Regions from separate parts of the Aneurinibacillus uraniidurans genome, predicted to be linked through region 1. Evidence: a T-box and tRNA genes for the amino acid it is inferred to sense, from the RefSeq annotation. Region 1 holds a T-box; the other holds one or more tRNA genes.

Region 1 (11,330 bases):
ATTATCTCCAAGCTGGAACGGATACTGATTGATCATCCCGTCATTCATTTTCTTCGTAATTTTGGATGTATTCGGTGCACCATATCCAAGGTCAGTCATCGGTGCAATCTGTCCAGTATCATACATGAAATATTTCACCCAGTTGTTCCCTGTCTTAAAAATCGTATCGTGTGTAAACATAACGCCCTGTCTAGTGGCAATGAACGTTTTCACCGCTTTGGCTGCTTCTTCGCTTATCGCTGCATTATTATACGAATCGGCAAAACCAAAAATGAGCATGTCATAGTTCCCGTTAAGGTTTTTATATTCGGTAGTATTAAATTCACTCATCGATTTCACAGTTATTTTAATCTTGTAATCGGGATTGTTCGAATCATTGAGGTAGCTAGCTTTCATGTTATTTGTATTTAATAGACTACTAGCCAGATTGTTATCTTGAGTAACCTGGAGCGTCCGCACTTCCACAGCACGGTCACGGAAACGGAATACGCCCGTTTCATATGTTTTCAAATGCGTATCCAGATCCTCGATTTCCAGCTTCCAATAACGCATCCCGGAATATCCACGCGTTAGCGTATAATTCAGTTCTCCAGTTGCCGAAGAAAGCGGGACAGACGCCAGCATCTCGGATGCTTCGTACTTCTTGTCAAAGTTCATATCAAGATAAAGATTGACTCTTGCCTTATGAGAGGCAAGTTTCTTATCATAATCCCCGATCCGATAGCCAAATGATACCGTATCTCCCGGCTTATATACGGTAGAAGATCCTTTCATATAATCATCCGGCGTTTTGGTCATTTCCATATGTGGTCGCTGTAACATATTGATATCAAGCGATTGAATGAAAGCTATTGCATCTGCCGCTTTCGTTACCACTTTCACGTTTGCGACCGGATTGGTTTTATACGTATAGAAGTTAGCCTTAAGCTTGCTCGCACTATCTTTGAAAATATCTTCGTGTAATACGACTGGCTGTCCTTTTTCAATAAACTTTTCCCGAATCTCTTTTGCCTTCAGATTCGTAATATCATTCATCACGGCTTTCGTATTATGATCTTTCCCTTGAACCCCTGTTGTCGAATACGTACCGCTTCCAATATAAATAACATCGTACTTTCCATCTAATTCTTCCCGCAAAGCCACAAACCGCTTCATACTTATTGTCGTCACGACATACTTGTTCCCAAGGTTCCCTAATTCAGATGGTACACCCGTTTCTTCCCCGTTGCTGTCTACATTCTTCTTGTCTGTAATCTCAAGCACACGTATCTTTGTTGTGTCGTCTGCCCAGATGTAGCTAACCCCTGCAAGCAATCCACCTATGATCAGCAGTACCACCATCATCAGACTAATCATTCGCTGTGACAATCGCTTCATTTTTCCTCCCCTTCCTTTCTTTCTCAAAGGACCTACTACCTATATCATACGACAGAAAGCCTCTCTGTGCTATATAGCAACCAGGGAGGCTTTCTACATTTTACCACTATTTTTGTTCTAAAACCGTCACAAACTGTTCGGCCACTTTCCAGATATCACCCGCACCCATCGTAATCACGAGATCTCCTGGTTGCGTCCGCTTCTCAAGCTCCGCTACAACCTCTTGTTTGGTCGCGATGTAACGAGCATTTGCATTGCTATTCTGGCGAATCAGTTCCACTAGTTTCGCAGCACTTACCCCTTCGATTTCCGGGTCATTCGCTGGCGAATAAATATCGACAATAATCACTTCGTCCGCTTCTTTGAATGCTTTACTGAACGCATCAAGCAGGAAGAATGTGCGCGTGTATCGCTGCGGCTGGAAAATCGCCACAGTGCGACGATTCGTCGAGCGACATGCTTCGAGTGTCGCCTCAATCTCCGTTGGATGGTGAGCGTAATCATCCACCACAAGAATATCATTCACTTCCCCAATTACCTGGAAGCGGCGCTTCGCTCCTCGAAACAACACAATTACCTGCACAATCGCTTCAAATGTCAGCCCGGCTTCTAAGCAGACCGCTGTCGTTGCCAATGCATTATACACATTGTGCATCCCTGGCACAGAAAGCTTCATTCTTCCTAGCATCTGCCCTTTATGCAGCACATCAAATGAAACTGTCCGATCACCCGGTTCAATATTGGCAGCTGTATAATCAGCATCACGTTCAATGCCGTATGTAAGGAATGACACATTTTCTTTTTGTGCCTCAATCATTTCACGAACATATGCATCGTCGACACATACAACCGCTTTTCCGTCCGCTTTTACTTGCGAAAGGAATTGACGGTATGCTTTTTTCAGATTTTCAAAGTCGCCGCCATAGTTTTCAAGATGGTCGGGCTCAATATTTGTGACAACCGCGATATGCGGGAAATATTCAAGGAACGTACCATCGCTCTCATCAGCTTCCGCTACGACATATTCTCCTGCTCCGGCACGCGCGTTGCTGCCGATGTCCATAATTTCCCCGCCAATGATGTAAGTCGGGTCCGCTCCGGCTTTTTCCATCACAAGGGCAATCATGGAAGACGTTGTTGTTTTCCCGTGTGCACCCGCAACGGCGATCCCTTTTTTCTCATTCAACAGACGACCAAGCATTTGCGAGCGGTGAATCAGTGTAATCCCTTGCTCTTTCGCCGTTGTAAGCTCCACGTTGTCTTTCGGAATATCAGTCGAGTACACAACGATATCCGCATTGGCAACGTTCTCCGCCTGGTGTCCAATAAATACGTGTGCTCCTTTTTTTTGCAGCTTATCTGTTAGTTCTTTGCGTGCCACGTCCGAGCCTGTTACATGGTACCCCATATCCAGCATCACTCGGGCGATGGCACTCATTCCATACCCGCCAATGCCGATAAAATGAACGTGTTCGCGTTTCGTCGATTCCTGCTGTCTATCCTGTGTGTTCATCTTATTCATCACCAGCTTTCCTAGTTTGTTTCCATCCGTTCCGTACATCTGAAATAAAATAAAGCGAGCCCGCTACCAGAATGACATCCTCCGGCCCAGCATTGGTGCAAGCCGCTTCCCACGCTTCTGTGCCGTTCTCATATACATGCACCGGAATTTCTGGTATCACCTGCTGGAATACAGCAGCAATTTTCTCCGGTTCCGCTGCCCGTGGATGAGCGGTACGTGCCACCCATACTTCAGCGCAGGCCGGTGCTAGTTCGGCTACCATCTGTGCGTATTCCTTATCACCAAGCGCTGAGAATACAAGTCGAATCCGCTGTCCCGGATAGTAATCATCCAAGGTCTGTTTTAATGCTTTTATTCCATCTACATTATGCGCCCCGTCAAAAATCATGTCAGGTTTTTCTGCGATACGTTCAAAGCGTCCTGGCCATTTGGCACGAGCCAGGCCGTTTCGCATATGTTCATCATCTACATACAGCGCATAGTAGCTGCGCAGCACTTGAATGGTCATCAGTGCTGCAGCAGCATTGTCAGTCTGATGGGCCCCGTACAGGCCAAGCTCACTATTCTCAAGACGACCGAATGGACCCGTGAAGGTTAGGTGTTCTCTTCCTTCTGCCAGTTGGCGTTCCGCTGTATACTCGCGACCTGCACGATACATCGTGGCTTTTTTTGCCTGCGCTGTCTCTTCTAACACAGCGAGAGCATCCGGGTGCATACGTCCCATAATAACTGGAACACCGCTTTTAATGATACCGGCTTTTTCTCGGGCAATGTCCGCTCTAGTTTCACCTAGTATATTCATATGATCCAGTCCGACGTTCGTAATAATCGAAGCCAGTGGATGAACAATATTCGTTGAATCCAGTCGTCCGCCAAGCCCGGTCTCCCAGATCACAATATCAGGATACGTAACGGTTGCAAAATAAAGCAATGCTAGTGCGGTCACGACTTCGAATTCCGTCGGTGTCCCTACTTCATGATTGCGCATCTCTTCTACAATCGGACGAATCCGCTCTATTAACTCAAGCAATTCTTCCGTTTTAATAGGGGTTCCATTGTAGCGAATACGCGAGTGAAACGTTTCAATATAAGGGGACGTAAACATTCCCGTATCCTGCCCTGCTTCTCGCAGGATCGCATCGAGAAATGCCGCTGTTGATCCTTTGCCATTCGTGCCTGCAATATGAACAAACTTAAGGCGACGCTCGGGATGCCCGAGCGCCTCCATTAAATATTCCATACGTTCAAGGCCCGGGCGGATGGAGAATCGCTCCAGTCCGCCAAGCCAGGACAGCGCCTCTTGCAGCTCATGCTGTTCCACGTTCGATCACCCTCTGAGTTCCTGGATACGAGCCGCTACTTTTGCCTGCTTGTCCAGGTAATCCGCTTCTTTCGCCCGCTCCTGCTCGATTACTTGAGCCGGTGCTTTTGCTACGAAGCCTTGATTTGACAGTTTCTTCTGTACACGTTCTACTTCCGCGTTTAGTGCTTTTAATTCTTTTTCCAGACGAGCGATTTCTTGCTCGATATCGATCAGACCTGCAAGCGGCAAATACAACTCCGCCCCTGTTACAACCGCAGACATCGCTTTGTCTGGCGCTGTAATATCCGTACCAATCGTCAGCACTTCCGGATTACAGAAACGCTCGATATACGGCTTACCGCTTTCGAGATGTGCCAATGTTTCAGCATCGTTTGCCTTAACAATCAGCTCAATTTTTTTGCTCATCGGCACATTGACTTCCGCACGGATGTTGCGCACGCTGCGAATGATGCCCATGAGGAGTTCCATCTGCTTCACTGCTTCTTCATTCTCAAGTGCAGTGTCTGCTTGCGGCCATTCGGCTACGATTAGACTCTCTCCTTGATGCGGCAGGTGCTGCCAGATTTCCTCAGTAATAAACGGCATGAATGGATGCAATAAACGCATCGTACGATCCAGCACGTACGCCAGAACAGAACGAGTTGTTTTCTTCGCTGCTTCATCTTCACCGTACAACGGCAGTTTTGCTACCTCGATGTACCAGTCACACAGCTCGTCCCAAACGAAGTTGTACAGTACTCGACCTACTTCGCCGTATTCAAACGTATCTAGCAGGCGCGTTGTATCTTTGATTGTTTCGTTCAGGCGATGCAAAATCCATTTGTCTGCAATGCCGAGGTTTTGCGTAATGTCGATTTCGTCATATGTGAAGCCTTCCATGTTCATCAGAGCAAAACGGGAGGCATTCCAAATTTTGTTTGCAAAGTTACGGGAAGCTTCTACACGTTCCCAGCGGAAGCGCTGGTCATTCCCCGGTGTGCAGCCTGTGGCGAGCATGTAGCGCATTGCATCCGCACCATACTGCTCAATTACTTCCATCGGGTCAACCCCGTTTCCAAGCGACTTAGACATTTTACGTCCTTCTGCATCGCGTACGAGACCTGTAATCAGTACATGTTCGAACGGTTTCTGGTCCGTAAATTCAAGCGCAGTAAAGATCATGCGGGCAACCCAGAAATAAATAATATCATACCCGGTTACAAGCACATCGGTCGGATAGAAATGTTTCATGTCTTCCGTTGCATCCGGCCAGCCAAGTGTCGAGAACGGCCAAAGCGCGGAGCTAAACCATGTATCCAGTACGTCTGTATCTTGCGTCAAATGCTTACTGCCGCATTTTGGACATTCAGTAATGTCTTCGCTTGATACGGTCATCTCGCCGCATTCGCAGTACCATGCCGGGATACGATGGCCCCACCAGAGCTGACGTGAAATACACCAGTCACGTACGTTCTCAATCCAGTGCAGGTAAATTTTTTCGAAACGATCTGGTACGAACTGCACACCTGTTTGGGACTTCTGTGCTTCAATCGCCCGTTCTGCCAACGGCCCCATTTTTACGAACCACTGAGTAGACAGATACGGCTCGACAACCGCGCCGCTGCGCTCACTGTGACCAACCGAATGCATGTGCTCTTCGATTTTGAACAAAATACCCTGCTCCTGCATGTCACGCACGATGTTTTTGCGACACTCGAAGCGGTCCTGTCCTTGATATGTGCCCGCATTTTCGTTCATTTTGCCGGATTCATCCATGACAAGAATTTGCGGCAGGTCGTGACGCAGACCAAGCTCGAAGTCGTTCGGGTCGTGGGCTGGCGTGATTTTTACGGCACCGCTTCCGAATTCGCGGTCGACATAGTCGTCTGCTACAATTGGAATTTCGCGTCCAACGAACGGTACGACAACTTTTTTGCCGATCAGATTTTGATAGCGTTCATCTTCTGGATGCACCGCAACAGCCGTATCGCCAAGCATTGTTTCTGGACGAGTTGTTGCGACTTCGATATACCCACTTCCATCTACAAGCGGATAGCGCAGGTGATAGAGCGCACCCTGTACATCTTTGTATTCTACTTCAATGTCTGAGAGCGCTGTGCGAGTAGCCGGATCCCAGTTGATAATGTATTTACCGCGGTAGATTAAACCTTTTTCATACAGGCGAATGAACACTTCACGCACTGCACGAGACAGTCCTTCATCAAGCGTAAAACGCTCGCGGCTGTAATCAAGCGACAGCCCCATTTTGGTCCACTGCTCGCGGATGATACTCGCGTAATGTTCTTTCCAATCCCATACTTTCTCCACGAATTTCTCACGACCAAGATCATGACGGCTGATGCCTTCTTCGCGCAGTTTTCCTTCTACACGTGCCTGTGTTGCGATTCCGGCATGGTCCATCCCAGGCAGCCAGAGCGCATCATAGCCTTGCATGCGCTTGAAGCGAATCATAATGTCTTGTAATGTGTTATTCAGCGCATGGCCGATATGTAGATTCCCCGTAACATTTGGCGGCGGGATTACGATGGTGAATGGCTTTTTCTCTGGATTGCGTTCCGCTTTGAAATAGCCATTGTCGCGCCAGTACGGATACCATTTTGCTTCCGTCTGTTTCGGCTCATATTTAGTTGGCATTTGCAATTCGTTTTGCTCATTTGACATCTATACATAACCTCCTGCTTCTTCTTTCTAAAAATAAAAAAGCCCCTCATCCTGCAAAGGACGAGGAGCGTATCTCGCGGTACCACCTTTGTTAGTTCACACAACACCTGTACATAGGCGAGCGTGCGAACTCTCTTCCATCACGATAACGGGTAAAACCCGGTATGCCCTACTCGAATCGTTCGGGCACACGGCTCCAGGGCTACCTTCTATCATTACATCCATGCGGCCTTCCACCTTTGGTCCGCTCTCTGGTATGGCATCATGATATACTCTTCCCTTTCAACACCTGCTGCGTATTCACTTTACATGCATTATCCATTGTACCCAGTTCGTCTAGAAATAGTCAATACACGCCTTGCGGTTTTATGCACTCTTCCTGGGTTGCTGCGTATATTAAAACTAACTAGCTCCTCTGAAAGAAGGTGTCCTCATGTGGAAAGGCCGCTGGCGCTGTCACCCCTGGTACCTCAAAATCCGCTTTGGCGCCCTGCAGCTGCTCGTACCGTTCATCGTATTTCAATTCGTGCGCACTGTGATTCTTCCCACTTCTGTCGACGTCGTTCTGCTTGCGCTTCTTTCTTTACTATATGCCGCGGTGCTGCTTGACTGGCTATAGGCCGCATCCCGACGAGGAGCGGCCTACTTCTCTATAATTTCGAAGGCAAACTGCTGCATAGCAAACAGGCGAGGAAGATGCCTGCGCCATATGTGCATCCATCTCCCCATTTCTGAGCGACCCACTTTCGCTGTATCCAGACAGCTTTTCGCCGCCCTCATCATCGGTTCTGGATACAATAAATAACAGGAAAGAAGCTGTCGTTCTGCCTCTGATAGCTGTCGTTCTGCTTCATACGCAGCCAACCAGCGACGACCAAGTCGTACGTTCCAATCCACATCGTCTCCACAATGCCGCACACAAACGGTCAGATCACGCACCGCCCCATCATACCCCGCCCGCTCAAATCCTGTGAGATATAAATGCCGCCGGTCCTGTCCCGCCACCAGAACATAGTGAGAACGCAAACGTCCATGGCAAAGCACGTGGGGAAGCTTTTCGTCCGCTATCAGATTCGATATCGTATGCCCCAGCCGTTCAACTGCTCGTTCCACCAGCGAAATCACGTACGATTCACTTTCGCATACAAGTAAGCCGAACGCTCCCCCCTTCTGATGACGGGTATATTGATGAGCCAGCTCCCGTACAGCATTCATTCCGTCTAGCCATCGCTTCTGGACAACAGACGGTGTCAGTCCAATCGTACCTGCCTCCCGAGCGGCAGCTGCGCTGGCCTGATGAATCCGTCCAAGCTGACGCATCAACTGCCGTTCCCAGCCAGAAACATCCCGCACAGAGCAGACCGGCTGTATCCAGGGCTGTAAAATATACCGGCTATCTGCGCTTGAAACGACTGATTCTCCATACTTGGTTACGCTATATGGAATGACACTTCGAATACCTGACTGCCGCAACCGCTGCAGCCAGCCACTCGTAAAGACAAGCTGTTCCTCCGCTTCCATTTGCCGACTCAATCGAAACATTCCCCGGTTCGTTTGCACTTTCCAAACATGATGCCCTTCCGCTTCTATGGCAGACAACGTAAGATCATATTCATATAAAATATGACGGATCCACTCCATCAGCCCATCTCCTGATGCCTTCGATGTATCTCACCAAGCAACTGCTCCCGCTGTACCTGTTTCGTAAGAGCATCTCGTACCCGTTCGTATAGGTCTGGCTGAAACGGTTCTTCCATTGCCGCAAGCACGGCATATGGATACGCAAGCAGCGCCTCGACGTAATTCCACTCCGCTTCCGTCATCATACGCTGTGCAAAGTACGCATCGAGAAATACCGCAACGCTCTCCATCCCATCGTACATGATGATTTGCTCCAACAACGATACGGTGTCCTCATGACGCGGTACAAGCACTGGATTGTGCAGTCCTGTTACGTACCATTCCCCTTCCCAGTACACGAGTGAGGACAGATCCACAAAAGCGAACGAAAGCGGGAGAACCTCTTCTTCTACTCCGCTTTCTTTGTACAGCACTTCTGCCCACCGTACTCGTTCGCTGCTGCGTGTAATGTTATATATAAGCCACCGTATATCTTTTGTAGACGGCTCCGAGACAAGTTTATTGATCACCGCCTGAATGTTCCGTGATGCACTATGGAGGCGAGTAGCTGTGATCATTCCTTTTTTACGGTAGCGCCCACGATAGTAAACCGTCCTCTCATCAAAAAACGCATGAATCTGCCCGAGAACCTGCCCGATAATCCGATATCCTTCCTGTCGTAGCTGATGGTCATCGAGCCAGCTTCCCTTTTCTTCCCACCAGTCAAATAGTGCACAGCACCCAATGCTATCCGTAATCCAGTGCGCACCAGAACGGGTGGCCAAGTACCGCTGAACGGAACGAAATCCTGTCCGGACAAGATGCTCGCGCCAGCTGTGTGACCAGCGCAGCAAGTTTTCATCTGGACAGTAAAGCACCGCCTTACAGCCCCTATCTGTCTGAATTAACCATCCGCCGTCTGCCTGTTTTACTTCGTCAATAGTAAAGGGGTATTCTTCGAGATGACTGCGGAAAATTTCTGCATGCAGATTCACCTTCCCCTCCCCTTCCACGCTATCTTCGCACAGGAATATACAACACTTGCCCTCTGGCTACAGTAGTATTCGTATGCAGACCATTCGCTTCCGCTACTTCTGCGGCCGTAATGCTGTAACGCTCGGCAATTTCTTCAAGCGTCTCATCTTTCTGTGCAATGCACATCTTCAGGCGAGTAAATGTCTCTTCCGTTTTGTTCATGAAATTCGTCAAGTACAGGGCATCTTCCCGTACAGCACGGGCTTTTTTCTCTTCTGCTGTCTGAACCTCTATCTCCTGCTCACTCGCTGCATTTTCAATCGCCTGCACTTCCTCTGCACGCTTTTCTGCTTCTGCAGCTTCTGCAACGGATGATAAAAGTCCCGTTGTCACTGTTACCGGATCACGCTTCGTTCCTTTAAGCGTAATCGATACCTTTGCCTCCTCCGGCTCCTCATTAACTTCAAGTTCGGGCTCAGGCTCTCGCTCTACTTCTCGCTCCGAATTTTCATTCAGTTCTGGGTCACGCTCTGCTTTTGGTTCTAGCTCCGTTTTTGGCTCTGGCTCTACTTTTGACGCTGGCTCCGGCTTTTTCTCCCCTATTTCCTTTTCTTTACGTGCCTGTTCTTCCTCTCTTTGCACAGCTATTTTATTATCTGACACAGGTTTGACTTCATCCTGCTCCTGCTTTACTTCTTTTACTAATTCAGGCGATACATCCGCAATAGCTTCTGCTCGATCAGGTTCTGGATTTACTTTTATCTCAAGGGCAGTTTCCTGAATTGGTTCAGGGGCTGGTTGCGGTGTGAACGAAATCGGCTCCGGCACTATTTCCTGCTTCTCTTCTATTGCTTCCTCTTCTTCCTGTACGGGAGGCTGAATCATCTCCGCCGAAACAGGTTCCATCTGCAGGACCGGGTCTGGATCAGACGCCACTTGTAGTTCTTCTATCGTCTCTTCAGTTGATTCCTCTGCCGCTACTAACTCAATCTCTGGTACAGGAACAGCCTCATCTTCTAAAGCAACTTCTTCAATCTCGCCCTGTTGTTGCGCCCATGACTTCTCCTCTTCTGTATCCTGCACCGGAAGCGTATACTCAAACGATGTCGGGATCGCTTCAGTCTCGGTTTTAGGCTGTCGAGTAATGACCTGTCTGATTCCGTTTAGGGCAAGCTCAGCGGTAATCATCAGTTTTCTAGCAGATTGAATTTCATAATCAAATGCAGAAATCGTGGCATATAAGTCGTCCATTGCGCTAATCTTATCGCGAGCAATCCGAATATGAACCGGAATTTTCTGTTCAAACGGAGTCGTTTCGCTTTCTGATGGGAAATCATTCGGGTCCATCGCAAATGGATTAAACACAACAGAATCGACGTATCCCGTCAGTGGAACGCCGCTCTCATTTTGGGGAATATCAGGGAACTTAGGTGGACGTCCTGCGTACGTACCTTCAAGCTTCAAATACCCGGAAATAATGACTTCATCCACTACTTCTTCAATCTGAATATGCGGCGTTAATTCTATTTCATCGATCTGCTCGATCTCATTCTGATCCTGGGGAATAAAGATCGAATGCTGTACCGGAAATGCCAGAACGGATTCGCGATTGTTCTGCATGATACGTATTTCCTCCCTTCTCGTAATGCTTTCTGTAAAATATATAGAGAAGGAAAGGTGGATATTACAAGAAAAAAAGGACACGATGCGATAATACCCTGCACCATGTCCTTTGTTTATATGATTATTGTTCCACCGCTTCTGTCTGCGTCAAAATGCTAATGATCTCATCTGCTACATTCTCACTCAGAGAAAGCTGCGATGTGAAACCTACGCAGGAACAGTTCATTT
Region 2 (11,330 bases), 290 kb from region 1:
AACGGACTTACCATCAACGAGGGCAAAGAGACCGTATAATCATTCTGATATTGAACTGATTTACAACACTCTTGAAGAAGAACAAGCCGAAAATGTTTTATATAAGAATGCGATTAAATGGTATTTAAGATAACGGCTATTGCGCTAACAGGAATCGATGATTCCACACATTTAGTACACAAAAACAAAAGGAGCCTACTAGTAGGCTCCTTTTCCATTGCGTATGATGGACTCAACTGGATTCGAACCAGCGACCTCTACGATGTCAAAACCGAACACTACGTTTTTTTTATTATTTTCTCATTATTTATAGGTTCCATAAATCCAGTAATATCAAGACGTTTTCTATCTTTTACTTTTTATTATTTCTAGTTTGTTACTTATTATTATTTTTAGTTCGTAACCAATTTGTAACCATAAATCGCTCTTAAAAATAATCTAATTAAGCAAGTATAAGAAATGTTACTAATATAAAAAAATGATATACACACAAACAATTTATATCAAAATAGCATACTATAATCGAAACGAATTGAAAAAATTTTCATGAGGTGTTTACACATCTGTTATGCCTTATACAAGAAAATCAAGCATATCATCAAAACTTCATTCCCCCCCCACCATGCTATAGAAGACAAAAAAAGCCACTCATTAAGAGTAGTTAGGATTAAAAAAATCTATATCGTTTTTGAGAATAGCATCTTTGATGAATCGCTAAAGGATTTTGACTTCTATCCCTCTTATATGCGGTAGGGATTTCTTATGGGTAGAACTTCTCTTTTATTTAAGCATAATAGCCACCTTCGGACGGATAACCTTTGTTTTCCAAATAATATTTATATATCTTGCTGAACGCTCGATTTGCCATTGATTGATTCATATACTTAGATGGCAACAAACGGACAACTTCATCCATTGGTGTGTCTTTAGATATTTCCCCTGAAATCAATTTTGGAATATCTACTTCAAAAGTTCCATCAAGTTCTTTCATACATTGACCGTACTGGTATCTCGCTATTGTAGCATTGACTTCAATTAATCTAAATTCAATACAGATTGCCACGCATATTCATCTTCCTTCTGTTTCAATTAAATCCATGTTTTATCTACATGGCTTGTTACCTTCTGTAATAACGCTTTAATTCTGCAACTCGATGCTTATGATAATCACCAAAAGATGAGACATGCTCATTTAAAGTGTCCCAATTTTTATCTAAGTAAGGATTGAGTTCAGTTGTGTTGGAATCCACACCTAGACCAAGTACATACTCAAAACACTCACCGCATAAAAATTCATCAGTTTGTTCCAGAGTTAGGTCAACTGCCTGCGGTATTAAACTAAAACACTCTTCAGGCGTTAGGTCATTTGTTAAATTCTCATATAATCTGGAAAAAAACCATTCATCTTCATTTAATTTTTTTTGCCAATCAATCGTTCTTTTCAAAAATTCATCTTTAATATTAATCAAAGCTTCTTTCGTCTCCTATAAAAATGCTCTTTGATTTAACTATCGATTTCCGTTAGTTCAACAAAGTTATTATCTTTATTGTCTAGAACTAACTGTTGGTCTTTAACGCCAGATTTTTATTTATCAAACTTTGCACTGTTGTACGCCCCTTTAATTAATGGTAACACTGTTTTGAAATTGAATATTAAGTCATCAATCGTTTTTATAGGCTTAACAAAGCCTACATTGTAAACTCCCCATCTATCTTCTTCTGACTCAATACAAACTGATAAATATGGTTCTTCTTCAACTCCCCATATAATTCCCGCCCTGCTCCCATCGGGTGCTTGAACAAATCCATCTCCTGACGTACAACTCTCATCTTCCTCATAATCAAAATTAAAGTGGTCAGTGATTTCGCCATAAATATATCCATCAGTTTCTGTTTCCATCATAAGTGGAAACCCATTATATACAATTGGTTTCATATCTCACTTCACTCCTATGAACCTTTATTTAAACTCTATTATAACTACATTTTCGGTATTACCTAATTAAGTTAAACTGCCCGTTAGTTGAACAAAATCCTTGTTTTATGTATCCTTATTCCAATTAACAAACCAAGCATCTGCCACGAAATCGTTCCAGTAAAGGTAAAATCCTTTTGCTACCACTTTCCACTCACAAAACCCATTGGCTGAACCGAATATTTCATACAAATAGTATTCAAAGTGCTGTTTACAGTCAAATTTCATAATTTCCAATTCTTTGAAATTAGTACATTCGATTCGTTGTGGTATATTATCGTTGTTAAAGTATATAGCTTCATTTTTGATTGGTTCGACAAATACTAAACGACATTTATCAGTATTTTTAGCAACATCAAAGGGATTAAGCGGATGATGCGGTAGAATGTTGATTGATTCTATATCAACGGTTATTTCACCTTTATTTACCTCTATTTTTTCTACTAAGGCATCATGAAAATCCAGTAAATCAAAGTAATCAGCCGTTGTGGAATATTTCCATGTTTCCATTTCATTTTCACCGCCATAAAATTGCTCTTTCATGTATTTACTATCGTTTTGACTTGCTCTAATAGTTCATTGTATTCTTCCCAAAACTGATGGTATTGCCCTTGAAACAATTCATTATCTATGAGTTTCTTTTGGTGACCTTCATACAATTGCTTGGCTTCTATTGCGAAGGTGTAAATCTCATTAGCATAAATAGATAATGGAACTTTGATCTCTAAATTATGGAATTTAATTGAACCTTCATTTTTCTTGAAGTCTGTTAATAATACATGAGCATTTTCATGCTTGACTTGCCACCCTATATTCATTGGACAAAACATCATATAGCATCCACAATGAAAGATAAGGTACTCTTCATCCTGTATTCCCTCAACGTAATACTTTGGAATTTGGTCACATGGAAAATCTGCAACTACTGTCCTTAACAAAGCCAGTGCAGATTCAGATATATTCCATTCCCCATCTTCTTCACTTGAAATCATTAAATTTCTTACACGCAGAACTATTTCTCCATGTGAGCATAAATCTTCTGATTCGTCACCTAACCAATACTGCTTCAAGATTCTTAACTCAAATTCTTTTCCCATAAGACCCTCTCTAATATCATTAATAAAATCGTGCTTTGATTCGGTACTTAACACGTAAAGGTAATAAAGAAGCCAACCTCTATATATGACCGACTTGTTTTGAGCTTTTTTCCATTATTTCTATTGCTCATCTTGACAACTCCAATAAATTTCAGTTTGCTCATCACAATAAAAACCTTCTAAGTTACAGTAATCAACAATTTTATTTATTGTGTCTTTGTCTGAACATACCATTGAAAAGTGACTATCCCAATGAGTTGTAAATAAGATTTTATTATCGTGTGTAAAAAGGTTTAAATGTTGATTTCCAAATGGGTCATTATCCTTAACTAAATCATCAATGTACTCTAGCTTTCGTTCTGTGCAAAACTCATCTCCCACCCAGAACCAATCATGCCCCTCATTCTTTACTGCTTGTAACAATCTATTCGTCAACAACTCTGGTAGACAACCTTCTGTTGGTGGAACTAATTTCTTTTGTTCACAAGTATCTTTGATTACCTTAGCAAGGTGCTCATTTGCAAATTGCTTTCGCAACCCCAAAATCATTGTGCGTAATCCAATGTCTAACTGGCGAAAATCTCTAATACATGACAACTTTAAAAACTCTGTCCATGTAATCAATTCACATGTTCTAATAACATCATTTTTACAGGGATATGTATCTGGGTAAAATGATTCTATATCAATTGTTATTGGTTTGATGAAGGGATGAAGAAAAATAAAAACTTCATCAAAAACTCCCTTGTAAAAAGTCTTAATCGGTATATCAGCAGGAGCACAAACCGCATATCTATGTGGCTCAGGTATGACCCTTGTTTTATTCATCAAATTATCACCATCCCTTATGTAGATAAGGTGCTAAGCTTTGTTATTCAATAAAATCATTCTTCCACTATTATCTCTTTACACTATCTAAACCAAAAACAGTACACATTCTCCTATAAAGATTTACCTTACAAACTATGTACTATCTACTCACAACTAAAAGAAAATTGTCTTTCTTGACACAACGTCAGGCTGCTCTACAATTTCCGCTACCGCTTTTCTCTCCTTAAATCTGTAGTTGTTTATCCAATAAATCAAAGCATCTGCATATAACGATGTACATATAGCTGCCCCATCTCGAATAAAATTATTCTCTATCCATTTTGCTTCACCGTTTTGATACTAAAAATCAGGAGCTGGGGAATCAACCAAAGACATGATTCAACAACTACTAACGTTCCTGATGTAAAAGGTTTAAAGTAAGATTCTGTACCTTGAAGCAAGAACCTATTAAATACGAATGAACTTAAAAACGATAAGAAATTTAAAAGCAACATATTTCTAATAGATGATTGAAAAAAGGTTATTATTATAAATGCACACAACACAATAAAATAACCAATTCCTGACCCCAAATAGAAATCAGCGGACATGCCTATAAAAGTGAATGGAATAAGGAAGAAAAGAAATAATAGCCACTTCTTTCTGAACATCTACACACCACCTTACACAATAAACCAATCCTTTCATCCAATTACCATCATACCATTTATAGGAAATTTAATCAGTTGGAATTTTTGAGTTGATTGCGGGAACGGGTGTACTTCGAGCATAAGCAGGAATAAAAACATTTAAAAAAATGTAAAACACCCCCCTTTTCCGGAATTAACCCTTTAAAAAGCCAATAAAAATAAGGGTTTCTCAACCCTTTATTGTAGATAAAAGTTATATTTCATCTAGCGTCTCACAGAATGGCTTGTACACTTCAATAGAAGAACGAGACACTTAGAAATTCGGAACGTTCTATAGGCTTGCTAGGTGTCCGTTATGATGTGTTATGGCATCCGCGTCCTTTCTCCAACTAAAAAACAGCCGTTATATCAACGACTGTCCGTATTCCTTCACGACTTTGTAGAATGTATTTTTTCAGCCCTAACATGTCCATAAACTAGACAGCGGTTATCTCTTTGCTTTGCCATTTCTCATAATTGGGTCCTAGCATTTCCCTCTGTTCTTTGCTCAGTATATCCAGGTTCATTTGTGGTCTGCCCAGATGTTTCCCTTGTGCCTTCGCAACCGCAATTCCTTGTGCTGTGTCGTGTCCAGTAGCGGTATATCCAAAACCTTTATGTCGGCTTTAATATCCTGTGTGATGTACTCCCATTCTCGCTTTATCTCTTTACTGTTCCGTCCGAATCGATCAATGGACTTGGTATAAAGCAGGCCCCCTCACGCAGGCACTGCTTCAACGCTTGATACTGTTGGCGATTGAAGTCTTTTCCACTCTCTCTGTCATGAATATGTCACGTTCATTTATTCCTAGCTGCAACATCCCATACTTTTGTCTGTCTGGATTCTGATCTTTACTGGATACACGAATATAAGCGAATGTTTTCATAGTCAAAGCCCCTCTGCTACCATTTCTGTTTGCAAAGGTGTACATTTGTAAACATGAAAAAAAGCCTTATAAAATAAGGCTTTAATCTCTACTGCATATGATGGACTCAACTGGATTCGAACCAGCGACCTCTACGATGTCAACGTAGCGCTCTAACCAACTGAGCTATGAGTCCGTAAATGAATACGGATGCGGTCGGCGAGACTCGAACTCGCACGATCATAGATCACTACCCCCTCAAGATAGCGTGTCTGCCAATTCCACCACGACCGCAGGCTGTATGGAGGGAGTACCCGGATTTGAACCGGGGAATAAAGGTTTTGCAGACCTTTGCCTTACCACTTGGCTATACTCCCTTTATGCTGTTTTTTATTTCAGCGACAAGGTTCATTTTATATCAGCCAGCCTGCTCAGTCAAGAATGTTTTTAAAAATTATTAACCTATACTACCTGCAGGCCGCTACAAGCTGTTTGTTTTTCTCCCAGCTGCAAAACCGGTAATCAGAAAGCAGGAGACAAACGCTGTCACGGCCACAATGATCCCAAACATTACGCCAATCGCACGCATAAACGTGTCTTCACCTGGATAAGCCGGCTGCAAGGTCATCAGCATATACACAAATCCCAAAGCGAGCAATGCATAAAAGCTGCTTCCTACCGCACTAGCCTTAATCCGATTTCCTTTCGTCCCCTTCCACGATGCGCCAGCTACACTCCAAAACAAAAGGCTTACCACTACAGCCACCACCATAATGGTAATGTGGAAAAGTGGAACCAAAAAATACATAAGCAAATAGAGCAGAAAGCCTGTGAAGAAAAAAAGACCGGCATTTATGCCGAACAAAAATAATCCGGCTTTCCAGTGATTTTGAACCCAATCTGCCCCTTTCAACTTTTCAGCTATTTTACTGGTAGTTACTTTCGTAGCAAGTGGATTTCTCATCAGCAGTGCTACCGTACTTACGGCCACTACAAGAAAACTGATTATGACGAATGACGTTACAGGCATCCCAATGTTTGCTCCTTATTAATCAATTAATTTCCTGCCGTACAAAACAACAAAATTAAAATATTTATACATGCAATCCACATCCGAAAATCCAGCTTCTTTTAGCCAGCTAATCTGCTCTTCAAGCGTTGACATTTTATCCAGCTTCGTTCTTTCATAAGCGGACATAATTTCCTGTCTCGCCAGTCCGCTGTTCTCTACTTTTTGCTTCCAGTCTGTTTTGTAAAGCTCATCAATGTACGATGTACTGCCCAAAACTTGATCCGCATTTACGAATACGCCATCTGCCTTCAATAACGAGAAAATACGCTCATATAAATTTTTCTTCTCCATATCTGTTAAATGATGAATCGAAAGGGAAGAAATCACGACATCAAATTTTTCAGTAAAGTCATGCTTCGTATAATCATCCACAATGTATGTCACATTTGGATACTTCTCAAATCGCACTCGGGCCATTTCCAGCATTTTCTCAGAAATATCAACAAGCGTCAAGGATGCCTTCGGATATTTCTCCATTACAAAATCAGAAAGAAGCCCTGTACCCGCCCCTACATCCAGGATATTCGGAGAATCATTCGCTGTCTTGGCAGCTGAGACTGCAATGCTATAAAAATCATCAAAGCACGGAATCAACTTTTTCCGCTGCTCATCATACTTGCTTGCTATTTCATCAAATTTCGCCATAACATTCGCTCGTTTATGTTCCACCTTCTACCCCTCCACTATGTGAAATAGAACCATTTCGCTATCTTCATCCATCATAATAAAAGATGGGTCATAATCCAAATATATAGATATTATCATCGATATAACTTTTACCTATAAAAAAACGAGACCCCGGGATATCCCGGAATCTCGTTTGTCATGCAGAACTTAGAACTGGTTGCTCTGATTGCTCTGCTGATTGTTCTGCTGCGCTTTCGCAGCAGATTGCTGGTTCGCCTGACGCACTGCTTGCACATCTGTTTCGCTTGCGAACTCAGTTTCAGAATTTCCCATCTGAGAAGCTGCGTTTTGCTGACGCACCTGGTTTACGTCTGTGTTTGCTGGAGAACGTTTAGCCATTTGTATCACCTCCCCGTACTTAAGATGCTCGTTTCCTGCGAAAATAACCGCACTTTCTGTATGGGCTGCGATCAATTTTTCTTTCTGTTTTCGCGAATATTTTTTCACTTCGTATTCACGCTTAAGCGCCGTACTTTTATCCGGCAACTCTTCTACATACACCAGTACTACCGGGGTGCGACCCCGCGTGTACTTTGCCCCCTTGCCTTCGTTATGCTTGCGCAGACGGGCATAGACATCATTCGTGGAACCTGTATACAGCGTTCCGTCACAACATTGTACGATATAGACGTAATACATCCTCCCACAAATCCTTCCGTAAAACCTTTTCATATCATAAAATAAGAATACTACCAGTATATTCGCACAGAAAGGGGAGAATCGTCATGCTAGCACCAAGTACTGTGGAGCGTGTTCTACAAGCTGCGCTTTCGCACGGAGGAGATTTTGCAGAAGTTTTTGTTGAGAATCGAATCGAGCAAAACATCTCAATGGTAAAAGGCGAGGTCGAAAAAGCCCGCTCAGGCCAGGATTTCGGCATTGGAATTCGGATTTTTCATGGCTTTGATTACTTGTACACATATACAAGCAACGAAGACGAGGCTCACCTGATCGATACAGCACGCCGCTTGTCCTTAGCTGCGAAGCAAGGCACACAGGCGAATCGTACAATCACATTTCAAAAGGAGCTCATCGTCCCCCGCCATATCGCGCTCATTGATCCGCGTGTTGTTTCAATTTATCGTAAGCGAGACGTGCTCGCGGAAGTTAGCCACCACGCGATGGCGTACCATACCGCGATCACGCAAGTGCAAACACGCTATTTTGACGAAACACAAAATGTCCTGATCGCCAACTCAGAAGGATTATGGGCTGAAGACAAGCGCGTGCGAACAAGGCTGTTTGTCGAAGCGATCGCGACAGAAGATAACCAGAAGCAGCGCGGTTATATCGCACCTGGCGCGCAAAAAGGATTTGAGTTTTATAACGAAATCGACTTGCGTGCTCTTGCCGAAGATGCGGCAGACATCGCTGTGCGCATGCTGGAAGCAAAACCTTGCCCAGGCGGTAAAATGCCTGTTGTAATCGATAATGGATTTGGCGGCGTTATTTTTCATGAAGCATGCGGGCACGGCATGGAGGCGACAGCGGTTGCTAAAGGCAAAGGCCCATATGCAGGCAAACTCGGCCAGCAGGTCGTCAGCTCGAAAATCTCGGCAGTAGATGATGGCACCATTATAAATGAATGGGGCTCACTTCATGTCGACGATGAAGGTACGCACAGTCACCGCAACGTTCTGATCGAGAACGGTATTCTCAAAGGATATCTTGTTGATAAATTGAACGGACGCCGGATGAATATGGCGCCAACCGGCTCAGCACGCCGCCAATCGTACCGCTACGCTCCGACCTCCCGCATGACCAATACGTATATTCTCCCCGGCTCGGATAAGCTGGCGGATATGATTACCTCGACTGAACACGGCCTGTACGCCAAGACGATGGGCGGAGGCAGCGTGAATACGACAACAGGCGATTTTAACTTTGCCGTGCTTGAGGGCTATATGATTGAAAACGGCAAGCTGACCTATCCGGTTAAAGGGGCCACCCTAATCGGAAACGGGCGTCAGACGATGTACGACGTCGATATGGTCGGCGATAACTTCCTGCCAGGCCAGGGCATGTGCGGCTCGGTCAGCGGCTCTATCCCGGTAAATGTTGGGCAGCCTGCCCTGCGCGTATCTCAGCTGACAGTAGGAGGTAGCCAATGATTGAGCAATTATTTGCACTAGCCCAGAAGAAACACATTGCAGAACTCGAAGTACTGACCAGTGAATCAACAAACTTCAGCGTTCAGGCATACGAGGGCAAAATCGAGTCGTATAAAAAGACCAATACAGCAGGTATTGGAGTACGCGGAACGCATCAAGACGGTACCGGCTATGCGTATACGGAACGTGTTCATTCGTCTGAGCTGGAAGCATTGCTCGATATGGTTAAAGACAATGCATCCCTTATTCATGAGCAAGAACCGCTTCTCGCAGAAAAACAGGAAGGCAGCTGGCATGACAGTCAACCTGACATAACAGAAGAAGAAAAAATCGCACTGGCTCTCGAACTTGAGAGCAAAGCGCGGCAGGCAGCTGACGTATCGGATGTCAGCTATGCGATGATCAGCTCAGGAGACGGTATGCGCCGCATCGCCAATACGTATGGATTAAACAAATCGTTTCGTTCCAACTACAGCATGGCGTATTTATCTGTCATCGTAAAACGTGGGGATGATGTCGAAACCGACAGCTCCTACTACATTGGAGATTTGCGACACGTATCGCTTGATTCTCTCATTGAAGAAGCGGCAGGTAAGGCACGCCGTAAGCTCGGCGGCAAGGCTGTACCAACCGGATCATACCCAGTTGTGCTCGACCGGCGCATCATCTGTTCGCTGCTCGGTGTATATAGCAGCATTTTCTCAGCCCGCAATGTCCTTCAAGGTACATCGCGCTTAGAAGGCATGCTCGGAGAGAAATTCTTCGGCTCATTGGATCTGCTCGATGACCCACATTCCGGCCATGAGCGCATTTTATTTGATGATGAAGGAGTCGATACTCGTTCCTTGTATCTCGTGCGTGATGGTGTGATCGAGAGCTACTTGCACAGCCTGAAAACAGCAGCGGAGATGAAGCAGACACCGACGGCACACGGACTGCGCAGCTACAAAGGCACCGTGCAAATCGCACCGCACCGCCTGCAAATTCCGAATGGCACACAAGAGTTAGCGACACTGTTTGCGGATATGGGCAGCGGTCTCTACATTACCGACGTACAGGGCCTTCATTCTGGCACAAATGCGATCTCTGGGGATTTCTCGCTTGCAGCGCAAGGGTATCGAATTGAGAACGGCCAGCTCGCGTCTCCAGTCAAAGATATTACGATCGCCCACAATTTCTTTGACCTGTTTAGTCAACCCGTAGTAAAAGCGAACGACTTCGAGTTCTCCATGCCAAGCGGCCACAGCCAGTTTGGTGCACCATCAATTTTATTTCCAGCGATTTCAGTATCCAGCTAGTCATTCACGAAAAAAACTCTTGAGCCTGATGGTTCAAGAGTTTTTATTTTGCGTTGGATCAGCAGGCGTTACAGCAGGCTGAGCCGGTGGAACCGGACCTGTCTGCATAGAGCTCAGCTTCCATCCATATTGAGTTTTTTCCATCGTAATCGTTATTAATACATCGCCTGTAGGAGCTGGAGTCGGAGTAGCCGAAAGCGGTGTTCGCGTTACGATTGCTTCTACTACAGCAGATTTGTCCTGTTTCTCCTTCAACGACACTTGCTTTAAGCGATCTTGTACCGGAGCCGCTGCTGTTCGGCTTGTCCAGGCACTCTGCAAACGTTTGGACTCACTGTTAATAAAGTCGTCTACAGCAATCGGCACCAGCATATTACGATACTGCTTAAGTGCAAGCTTTCGCACAGAATCTACATCCGACGCAGCTTGCGGCATCCCCGTGCCATATGCGCCATAAAATGCTGTTTGCACAGCCTCTGCCTGAATGTAGGCAAGCTGTGGTAGTGTTGTTTCATCTACATCCGGACTTTTCGTGAGTGCCGCTACTTTTTCCAATTTCGCTTTCGCGTCTTCCGCTGTTTTTACTTGCTGGCGGGTAGTATCCAATTGTTTCTTAACTGTATCGAGTTCCGTTTTTAGCGCCTGGTTCTCATGCTCCATGACCCGTGTGTTACATCCGGTCGTTAACAAACTGATCGAGACAAACAACGCGGTCGTCGCCATTG

What was found. The T-box of region 1 lies ahead of PO771_RS03830 (valine--tRNA ligase). A T-box ahead of a tRNA ligase gene usually reads a tRNA of that ligase, here a tRNA-Val.
Region 2: it has a tRNA-Val gene. The T-box ahead of PO771_RS03830 (valine--tRNA ligase) is inferred to sense a tRNA for this amino acid. The anticodon was not compared.

The regions. Positions count from the first base shown of each region.
Region 1 is NZ_CP116902.1:755,952-767,281, reverse strand. Features, by position in the region: gene PO771_RS03845 (Ig-like domain-containing protein) at 1-1,377, opposite strand, end outside; gene murC (UDP-N-acetylmuramate--L-alanine ligase) at 1,484-2,899, opposite strand; gene PO771_RS03835 (bifunctional folylpolyglutamate synthase/dihydrofolate synthase) at 2,892-4,220, opposite strand; gene PO771_RS03830 (valine--tRNA ligase) at 4,227-6,884, opposite strand; T-box leader at 6,938-7,179, opposite strand; gene PO771_RS03825 (hypothetical protein) at 7,318-7,503, shown strand; gene PO771_RS03820 (phosphotransferase) at 7,527-8,525, opposite strand; gene PO771_RS03815 (aminoglycoside phosphotransferase/kinase family protein) at 8,525-9,499, opposite strand; gene PO771_RS03810 (LysM peptidoglycan-binding domain-containing protein) at 9,519-11,099, opposite strand; gene PO771_RS03805 (Cj0069 family protein) at 11,224-11,330, opposite strand, start outside.
Region 2 is NZ_CP116902.1:1,041,365-1,052,694, reverse strand. Features, by position in the region: gene PO771_RS05260 (amidohydrolase family protein) at 1-133, shown strand, start outside; gene PO771_RS05255 (hypothetical protein) at 785-1,063, opposite strand; gene PO771_RS05250 (hypothetical protein) at 1,119-1,469, opposite strand; gene PO771_RS05245 (3-deoxy-8-phosphooctulonate synthase) at 1,586-1,936, opposite strand; gene PO771_RS05240 (hypothetical protein) at 2,042-2,518, opposite strand; gene PO771_RS05235 (hypothetical protein) at 2,515-3,072, opposite strand; gene PO771_RS05230 (DUF2711 family protein) at 3,193-3,900, opposite strand; tRNA gene PO771_RS05220 (tRNA-Val) at 5,560-5,633, opposite strand; tRNA gene PO771_RS05215 (tRNA-Leu) at 5,649-5,731, opposite strand; tRNA gene PO771_RS05210 (tRNA-Cys) at 5,740-5,814, opposite strand; gene PO771_RS05205 (hypothetical protein) at 5,919-6,467, opposite strand; gene PO771_RS05200 (class I SAM-dependent methyltransferase) at 6,486-7,178, opposite strand; gene PO771_RS05195 (gamma-type small acid-soluble spore protein) at 7,344-7,535, opposite strand; partial or broken gene PO771_RS05190 (GIY-YIG nuclease family protein) at 7,605-7,835, opposite strand; gene PO771_RS05185 (TldD/PmbA family protein) at 7,922-9,307, shown strand; gene PO771_RS05180 (TldD/PmbA family protein) at 9,304-10,605, shown strand; gene PO771_RS05175 (hypothetical protein) at 10,639-11,330, opposite strand, start outside.